2 regions of the Mycobacterium sp. C31M genome follow, and region 2 is predicted to be linked to the other one. Evidence: predicted binding sites of a transcription regulator. Region 2 holds the regulator's gene; the other holds the start of a gene.
What was found. Region 2 encodes LexA, which represses DNA repair genes until DNA is damaged. Its sites were predicted from a motif close to CGAACANNTGTTCG; they were not measured.
Positions count from the first base shown of each region.

Region 1: the regulator LexA is predicted to act here: its motif matches at 1,884-1,897, upstream of cofD (2-phospho-L-lactate transferase).

Region 1 is NZ_JBKFAX010000009.1:160,771-165,367, reverse strand. It holds gene ACLBYA_RS15600 (phosphomannomutase/phosphoglucomutase) at 1-202, opposite strand, end outside; gene ACLBYA_RS15595 (DUF3499 domain-containing protein) at 338-772, opposite strand; gene ACLBYA_RS15590 (metallopeptidase family protein) at 924-1,346, shown strand; gene ACLBYA_RS15585 (WhiB family transcriptional regulator) at 1,367-1,633, opposite strand; gene cofD (2-phospho-L-lactate transferase) at 2,102-3,103, shown strand; gene ACLBYA_RS15575 (coenzyme F420-0:L-glutamate ligase) at 3,100-4,440, shown strand; gene ACLBYA_RS15570 (NUDIX hydrolase) at 4,437-4,597, shown strand, end outside.
Region 2 is NZ_JBKFAX010000010.1:111,501-116,097, reverse strand. It holds gene ACLBYA_RS16685 (PhzF family phenazine biosynthesis protein) at 1-33, shown strand, start outside; gene nrdR (transcriptional regulator NrdR) at 38-502, opposite strand; gene ACLBYA_RS16675 (LysM peptidoglycan-binding domain-containing protein) at 603-1,109, opposite strand; gene ACLBYA_RS16670 (hypothetical protein) at 1,260-1,622, shown strand; gene ACLBYA_RS16665 (TetR/AcrR family transcriptional regulator) at 1,623-2,129, opposite strand; gene ACLBYA_RS16660 (oxygenase MpaB family protein) at 2,128-2,556, shown strand; gene lexA (transcriptional repressor LexA) at 2,618-3,292, shown strand; gene ACLBYA_RS16650 (LGFP repeat-containing protein) at 3,293-4,597, opposite strand, start outside.

The sequences.
Region 1 (4,597 bases), on a different contig from region 2:
CATTCGACAGGGCCGGTGAGCTGGCCCGCATATCGTGGCCGATCACGACGGTGTCGACGGTGCCGGCGCCCTCGTCGCGGACCAACCGGGCGAATGCGCCGCCCACATCGCGGACGAAGGCGTCGTCGATCTGCTCTCCGACCAGACCCCGCACGTCGTAGGCCTTGATGACAGCGTGGACAGCCTCAGCGGGCCGAGACATGGCTCTCCTCGCTCTCTGTTGCGACGGGGATTCGGGGGTACTGCTCTGCGAGCCAGCCTAGTAGCTAGCCACCGCCGCCGCCGCAGGTCCCGTCAGGAGCCGGAAGAGGATTTGTGCTTCGCCGTTCGGCCCACGTTATTCGGACGAGGTCTCCGGTGGATCCGGCAGCACCCGCAGATGACCCCGCCGGCGACCGTTGGGCTCGGGCCTGCGGACCGGGGGCGCCATCAGCGAGCCGCCGGGCAGCCCGGTACCGGGGTCGGAGAATCCGGCGGTGACGCCGTTGACCGTGGACGGGAGGCCCTCGCGACCCTCGCGGACGGCGTCGGCGAGGGCGACCAGATCGTCGTCATCGGGGTGGGCGGGCAGTGGGCCGGCGTGGCGCACCAACTCCCACCCCCGCGGGGCGGTGATCCGCCCGGCATGTACGACGCACAGGTCCCAGGAATGCGGCTCGGAGACGGTGGCCAGCGGTCCGACGACCGCTGTCGAGTCCGAGTAGACGAAGGTCAGCGTCGCCACGGCGTAGTGCGGGCAACCTGGCCTGCAGCAGCGACGGGGAACGTTCACGCAGGGAAGATTATCGTGCGGCACCGTCTCGGGCGTCCGGACACGCGCGTGGCGGTGGGCCGATCTCCAACCGTTACCGGTCGATCTGAGAACCGTTACCATCTGTCCCGTGGCGCAGCGCAACCATCGGGGATCCCGCCGCGGACGCGGAATGCGTGGCCCGTTGTTGCCGCAGACGGTGCCGGGTTGGCGCAGTCGCGGCGAGCGTTTCGACATGGCGGTGCTGGAGGCCTACGAGCCGATCGAGCGACGGTGGCACAGTCGGGTGTCGACCCTGGACGTCGCCGTCGATGAGATTCCGCGCATCGCGCCCAAGGATCCGGACAGTGTGCAGTGGCCACCGGAGGTGGTCGCGGACGGACCGATCGCGTTGGCGCGCTTGATACCGGCCGGCGTGGACGTTCGCGGAAACTCCACCAGGGCACGAATTGTGTTGTTCCGCAAGCCCATCGAGCGTCGGGCAAAGGACACCGACGAACTCGCCGAGCTGTTGCATGAGGTGCTGGTGGCCCAGGTGGCCACCTATCTGGGTGTCGACCCGGATGTCATCGACGCGCCACTCAGCGAGGATTGAGACCGACTGACGCGCAGGCGTCAGATGATGCCGCGCTTGAGGCGCCGGCGTTCCCGCTCGGACAGCCCACCCCAGATGCCGAAGCGCTCATCGTTGGCCAGGGCGTACTCCAGGCAGCGGTCGCGCACCTCGCACCCCTGGCAGATGCGCTTGGCCTCGCGGGTCGAGCCGCCCTTCTCGGGGAAGAACGCCTCGGGATCGGTTTGCGCGCACAGTCCGCGCTCCTGCCACTGATCATCGTCGTCGTCTGCGGGCACCGCGGCACCGTCGATACGGTCCGGCACCAGACTCAACTGCGGACGTGCGATCACTTCGTTCGATTCCGGACCGGTAGTGGTGTGCGGTGCACTGCCCACTGAACCGAGCATCCGGTTGTCGAACCGGAGCACGCGGTCGAGATCGACCTGCTCAAAAGACATGTTCCGCCTCCTCACCTATTGGTTGTTCCCTCGGGTGGAGCCCCTGCTGGATCACGAAAACTCAACCCCTCCAGCACTACCCCAGCTATCACTATTGTGATGTCCGGCCATCCCCATTCGAACAAATGATCGAATCCCGGTCTGCGCCACCGAAACCGGCGGGCGAACCTGAAATGACACTGATGTGATTAGACACGCGTTAGCTGTCACGGTCAAGCGGAATGGCCGTTTTTCATACCATCTCGTGACATAGATCCGGCGTGTCCGCGCTCCGGCGTGTTCGCCACACCCGGGCGGCGACGACGAAGAGTGGTGCAGGGCCTAGGGTCTGAGAGCGTGAAGGTCACCGTTCTGGTCGGCGGCGTGGGTGGCGCCCGATTCCTGCTGGGAGTCCAGCATCTTCTGCGCCTGGGCCAGTTTGCCGACTCCTCCATCCAACACGACGGCGCCGGCGAACACGAATTGACAGCTGTCGTCAACGTCGGCGATGACGCCTGGATGTTCGGCGTACGCATCTGCCCGGACCTCGATACCTGCATGTACACCCTCGGCGGCGGTATCGATCCCGAGCGTGGCTGGGGTCACCGCGGCGAAACCTGGCACGCCAAGGAGGAACTCGCCGCCTACGGCGTGCAACCCGACTGGTTCGGCCTGGGTGACCGCGATCTGGCCACCCATCTGGTGCGTACCCAGATGCTGCGGGCCGGGTACCCGCTGTCGCAGGTCACCGAGGCATTGTGTGACCGCTGGAAACCGGGCGCAAGTTTGCTGCCGGCCACCGACGACCGCAGCGAGACCCATGTCGTGATCACCGATCCAGCCGACGGTGACCGTAAGGCCATCCACTTCCAGGAGTGGTGGGTCCGCTACCGCGCGCGAGTCGAGACGCACAGCTTCGCCTTCGTCGGATCCGACAAGGCCACTGCCGCACCGGGTGTGACGGAAGCGATCAATGGTGCCGATGTGGTTTTGATCGCACCGTCCAACCCGGTTGTCAGCATCGGCACGATCCTCACCGTCGGCGGCATCCGCGGCGCTCTGCGTTCCACCGCGGCACCGGTCATCGGCTACTCGCCGATCGTCGCCGGAAAGCCGTTGCGCGGTATGGCCGACGAATGCCTCGCGGTGATCGGCGTCGAATCCTCGTCGGAGGCCGTCGGTCGGCACTTCGGCGCGCGCAGCGGCACCGGCATCCTGGACGGCTGGTTGGTGCACGAGGGTGACACCGCGGAGATCGAGGGCCTCACCGTGGCCCAGGCCCCGCTGCTGATGACCGACCCGGCGGTCACCGCGGAGATGGTGCGCGCCGGTCTGCAATTGGCGGGACTGCAGCTGTGACCGAGCATGGCAGTTCGGCGGCACTGGAAGTCATTCCGGTCACCGGCCTGCCCGAGTTCCGCCCCGGCGACGATGTCGGTGCGGCCATCGCCGCGGCGGCCGACTGGTTGCGTGATGACGATGTGGTGGTCATCACCAGCAAGGTGCTGTCCAAGACCGAAGGCCGCATCGTCGCCGCCCCCACCGACCCTGAGCTTCGGGATGCCCTGCGTCGCAGACTCATCGACGACGAAGCCGTCCGGGTGGTTGCCCGCAAGGGCCGCACGCTGATCACCGAGAACGCCATCGGCCTCGTCCAGGCGGCCGCGGGCGTGGACGGATCCAACGTCGACGCCGCCGAACTCGCGCTGCTGCCGGTCGATCCGGATGGCAGCGCCGCGGCCCTGCGCGCCACGCTGGCGGCACGCCTCGGGGTGCGGGTCGGCATCGTGGTCACCGACACGATGGGACGGGCCTGGCGCAACGGACAGACCGATGTCGCCATCGGTGCGGCCGGCCTGACCGTGCTGCACGGTTACGCCGGCGCCCAGGATGTGCACGGCAACGAACTCATCGTCACCGAGATCGCCGTCGCCGACGAGCTCGCCGCCGCAGCCGATCTGGTCAAGGGCAAGCTGACCGGCATCCCGGTGGCGGTGGTGCGCGGGCTGAGGCTGCACGACGATGGCTCCAACGGCCACACCCTGGTGCGGGCCGGCGATGAGGACCTGTTCTGGCTCGGCACCGCCGAGGCCATCGATCTGGGCCGCCGCCAGGCCCAGCTGCTGCGCCGGTCGGTGCGCCGCTTCGACGCCACGCAGGTGCCCGCCGAGCTGATCGAAGAGGCCGTCGCCGAGGCCCTCACCGCACCCGCCCCGCACCACACCCGCCCGGTGCGATTCGTCTGGGTGCGCGACCCGGCCAACCGCAGCCGACTCCTCGATGCCATGAAGGCACAATGGGAAGCCGATCTGGCCGGCGACGGGCGCACACCCGAGCAGGTCACCAAACGTGTCGGGCGCGGCCAGATCCTCTACGACGCGCCCGAACTCGTCATCCCGTTCATGGTTCCCGATGGCGCGCACAGCTATCCGGATGCGGCCCGCACCGCCGCCGAGCACACCATGTTCACCGTTGCGGCCGGTGCGGCCGTGCAGGGGCTGCTGGTGGCCTTGGCCGTCCGCGAGGTCGGCAGCTGCTGGATCGGCTCCACCATCTTCGCCGCCGGTATCGTGCGCACCGAACTCGACATCCCCGCCGACTGGGAACCGTTGGGCGCCATCGCGATCGGCTACCCGGCCGAGCCGGCCGGTGTCCGCGATCCGGTGCCCACCGACGGACTGTTGCACCTCCGGTGACCCTGCACAGTTCGGTCGTCGACACGCTGACGCGCTGGCAGACAGCCGATCCCGACCAGGACGCGCTGCGGCATGCGGTGCTGGCCTTCGTGCTGGCCCGCCCCGACGCCTGCCGGCGCGCCTGCGAACCGGGTCACATCACCGCCTCGGCACTGGT
Region 2 (4,597 bases):
GTCATCGAGGACGGTGTCCGGCAGATCGACTGAACGGTCAGCCGGAGGTGCCGACGCGACGATGGGCGCGCAGCGCCTCGATCTCGCGTTCAAAATCGTCGGCCGACGAGAACGACCGGTACACCGAGGCGAACCGCAGATAGGCCACCTCGTCGAGATCGCGCAGCGGGCCCAGAATGGCCAGTCCGACCTCGTTGCTAGGGATTTCGGGAGAGCCCGCGGCCCGCACCGCGTCCTCGACCTGCTGGGCGAGCAGATTGAGTGCGTCATCGTCGACATCGCGCCCCTGGCAGGCACGCCGCACGCCTTTGATGACCTTTTCCCTGCTGAAGGGCTCAGTGACACCGCTGCGCTTGACCACAGCCAACACCGCGGTCTCCACAGTGGTGAACCGCCGCCCACACTCGGGGCAGGAACGTCGACGCCGGATGGCCTGACCTTCGTCGGTCTCGCGGGAATCGACGACACGCGAGTCCGGATGACGACAGAACGGACAGTGCATCACCGCTCCTTCGCCGTACCACAGGTGGCCCAGATTTGACGCTTCCGAGCGTACCTGCACGATCCGGGGCCGTCGCACTCCCGTGCCGATGAGCACGGCCTCAGCCGATGGGTGCGATCAGGGTCTGACCCACCCGCACCGCGGCGGTGTCGAGCTTGTTGAGCTCACGGATGCGCTGCACCACCGAGTCGGCGGGCACATCGGGCGCCACCCGGGCCGCGATGCTCTGCAGCGTCTCCCCCGTCTGCACCTCGACGACCGACAGCCGGGTCGGCATCTGGACCTGCTGCTCGGCGGCGGGGGCGCCGACCTGGGCCACCAGCCCCAGCCAGAGCGTGAAACCACCGGCGAGCAGCGCCAACAACACTGTCGCGACGGGTGTGATGGGCCGGCGACGGTGCGATGCGCGCGACATCAGCACACCGGTACCGCGATACCCGACCGCGCCACCACCGGGCCGACGGGTCTGCGGCCGGCGACGCCTTCGCACCACGACATCGCGCGGCAGCGGCCATACCTCGGCGGCCGCCGCCGGGCGGCGCTCCAACTCCTGCGGCCGGACAGCCGAACGGCCGCGCACATCGCTTCGTGCCTCGAGAATCGTCATGTGCCTTACCTCCCGGTGAGTAACGTTCGCTTCTATGTTCGAAATACTAATCGATCATCTGTTCGATGAATAGAACACGTGATCGAACTGTTGCGAAACGATAGCGGCGACCACCGACAAGTGAGCGCGGCCGACGTGTTGAATGACCCCATGACGACCACCGGCCGGACCAGGCGTTCGCCGCGCGCACTGATCGCGCTGGCCATTCAGGCCCTGGAGGACATCTCCGAACTACGCCGCTCGGCCCAGTTCATCGCGGAGAACATCGCCGCACTCAGCGAGAGCGCCGCCGGCATCAACCGGCATGCTGAGACCATCGCCACCCAGATCACCGGGCTCAGCGAATCGGCGCACGGCATCGACGTGCACGCCGAGAAGATCGCCGCCGAGGCGGGCCTGATCTCCCAGCGGCTGCCCACCATCCAACGGTTGGCCGAGGTCATCGACCCGCTGGAGAGTACGGTCGCCCGCCTCGGCTGGATCGCCGACCGGATTCCCGGCGGCAAGCGCTGATCAGCCGCGGCCGCCGGCCAGCAGACCGGTGGAGGCGAACCTCAGGCCGCGCCGCAGCTCGTCGAGACTGATCGGATCGTCGCTCTCGATATAGCGCAGTGTGGTCGCCACAGCCATGTTGTAGAACAGCCAGGCCAGCGCCCTGGCGCTGAGGTCGTCGCGATACCGGTCCCGGTAGTGGCCCATGTGCAGGGTGGCCATCGCCAGCAGGGTGGCGTTCAACCCGGAGATGTTGTCGAATGTGCGTACATGGTCGGGCCGCTCGGCCAGATGGCGGATGAGCCGGGTCTCGGGCGCGGCCATGGCGACCGACCGCAACAGCTCCTCGATCGCCGGCGCCTGTTCGGCCGCCTTCCACGGCGATCCGGGCGGTCGCGCGATCCGGGCGGTCGCGCGATCCGGTCGGTGGACTCGGTGCTGCGCTGGACCTACGGCGGCACCGAGGCCGTTGCCGAGAAGGTGGAACTGCTGCGCGACAACCGCAGACTGGCCCCGGCTGTTGCACATGCCGATGCGCGACTACCCGAACACCCCCGCCGAGATGGACGCCTACTTCGAATCATGGGTCGACCGGCTGGAAGCCACTCCGCAGGCCCGTCAGCTGATCGAGGAGATGAAAACCGGCAAGGTGGAACTGCCGCCGTCGGCGCCCCGGGTGCTGCATCCGGTGGCGCGCCGGGCCCTGCGACCCGGCCTGCGGCTGAACTATCTGTCGGTGATCGGGCTGCTCGACCCGCGGCTGCGCGCCAAACTCGGTGTCACCTGGAGCGCGGACGAGGAGCGCGAGCTTCAGCGCATCTACCGGGCCATCCGCTTCGCCTACCGGGTGCTGCCGGACCGCCTGACCTACTTCTCGCTGGCCTTGCGATTGTTCTTCCAGCCGGTGCCGATCGCCTGGGCGCTGTGGTCGACGGGGATACCGCGCCGCCGCTGAGCCACGACACGCCTCGAACACATGTTTGATTATCTCGGGCGTGGCGACTACATTCGGCCATATGAGCGACAGCACCAACACCCCTGAGGCACGCTCCGGTCTGACCGAGCGTCAGCGCACCATTCTCGAGGTCATCCGTACCTCGGTCACCACTCGCGGTTATCCACCGAGCATCCGGGAGATCGGCGACGCCGTCGGGTTGACCTCGACGTCATCGGTGGCGCACCAGTTGCGCACCCTGGAGAAAAAGGGCTACCTGCGCCGCGACCCCAACCGCCCGCGCGCGGTGGACGTCCGCGGGGCCGACGACAACGTCACACCCATCGTGGCTACGGATGTGGCGGGCTCCGACAGCCTGCCCGAGCCGACGTTCGTACCGGTGCTCGGCCGGATCGCGGCCGGCGGACCCATCCTGGCCGAGGAGGCCGTCGAGGACGTCTTCCCGCTGCCCCGCGAGTTGGTCGGCGAGGGTTCGCTGTTCCTGCTCAAGGTGGTCGGCGAGTCGATGATCGACGCGGCGATCTGCGATGGCGACTGGGTGGTCGTCCGGCAGCAGAACGTCGCCGACAACGGCGATATCGTCGCCGCAATGATCGACGGTGAGGCCACCGTGAAGACCTTCAAGCGGACCCGTGGTCAGGTGTGGCTGATGCCGCACAACCCGGCGTTCGACCCGATCGACGGGAACGACGCCGTCATCCTGGGCAAGGTCGTCACCGTCATCCGCAAGGTCTGATCAGTCTGCCCGGATGAACCCGTTCGCCTGTGCGAATTCCTCACTGGCGAACCAGATCTCGGCCTCGGTGTCGCGGTAGCCACGGCTGCCCGGCGCCCAGTACAGGCCGGTCTTGGTATCGGCCTTGACCGGATAGCCCTCGGGCGCCCGGTACCGGTCGGTGGTGGCCAGCCGCATGGAGGTCCAGCCGGCGTCGTCGGCCTCGTCATCTGATGAGGCAGCGGCGTGTCGCCCGCTCGGGACGTCCATCACCGCCGTCGGCTGCTCCAGCCGCGGCTCCGGTTCGGGCTCCGCGAGCACCGGCTCCTCAAGTGCGGACTCGAACGGCAGCGACTCGATCCGGGTCGGCGCGGTGTCGATGGCGTCATCGTCGAACAATGGCAAGTCGGCCGGCGGTTCGGCCGCGATATCCGGGGTCTCCAGTTCGTCGCCGAAGCGGTCGTCGGCGCCGTATTCGTACTCATGCTCGTCGGCATCGTCGACATCCCGGTCGAAGTCGTCGGGCTCGTCGACGACGTCCTCGGCCGGGGCCAGACCGGCCTCCGCCGTGCGCTTGGCATATGGCGGGGTCTCGCTGTCCGCGGGCACCGACGCCCACTGACTGGGCTGGACGTAGTCGTTGGCGGGTCCGGTATGGAACTCGTCCTCCCGGCTCTCGTACCGGTCCTCGTAGCCGCCGTAGCCGCGGTCATACGGTTCGTCGAGGTGATCGTCTTCGCGTGGCCGCCGGTTACGCAGCACCGCGACGGCGATCACGGCGATCAGACCCAGCAGCGGGATCAGGCCGAGCAACCACCACCAGCGCCAGGTGTACCACTTGTCGCCATCGGCGGCCGGTGCGGCTTCCGGGGACTCGGCGGGTGCCTGCGGCGCGTCCGCGCCGGGCACCTCCAGGCCGGCCAGCTGCGACTGCAGCCCGGCGGGCTCGGTGCTGAATCTGTTGGCGGCCTTGTCCCAGGAGATCGAGCCGCCACTGAACTGCTGAGTGATGACACCGCCGTTGTCGGTCTGATCGGTCTTGGGCGCGCCGAGTTCACCGGTCGCGCCGCCGAGCTTGTCCCAGGCCGCGTTCATCGCGCCGCGGACGATCACCGCGCCGAAATCAGGGGTCCAGAAGATGACCGGCTTGTCCTCGGCGGCGAACGGCACCACCGCGCTCTGCGGGGCCAGCCCGCCGTCACCCTCACTCGCGGTGGGGAACCCGAGGTCACCGGTGGGGCCGCCGACACTCTCGTACTTGGCCAGCACCTGACCGGTCACCACATTGGCGCCGGTGGCCGGGCTGTAGAAGATCTTGCCGCCGGT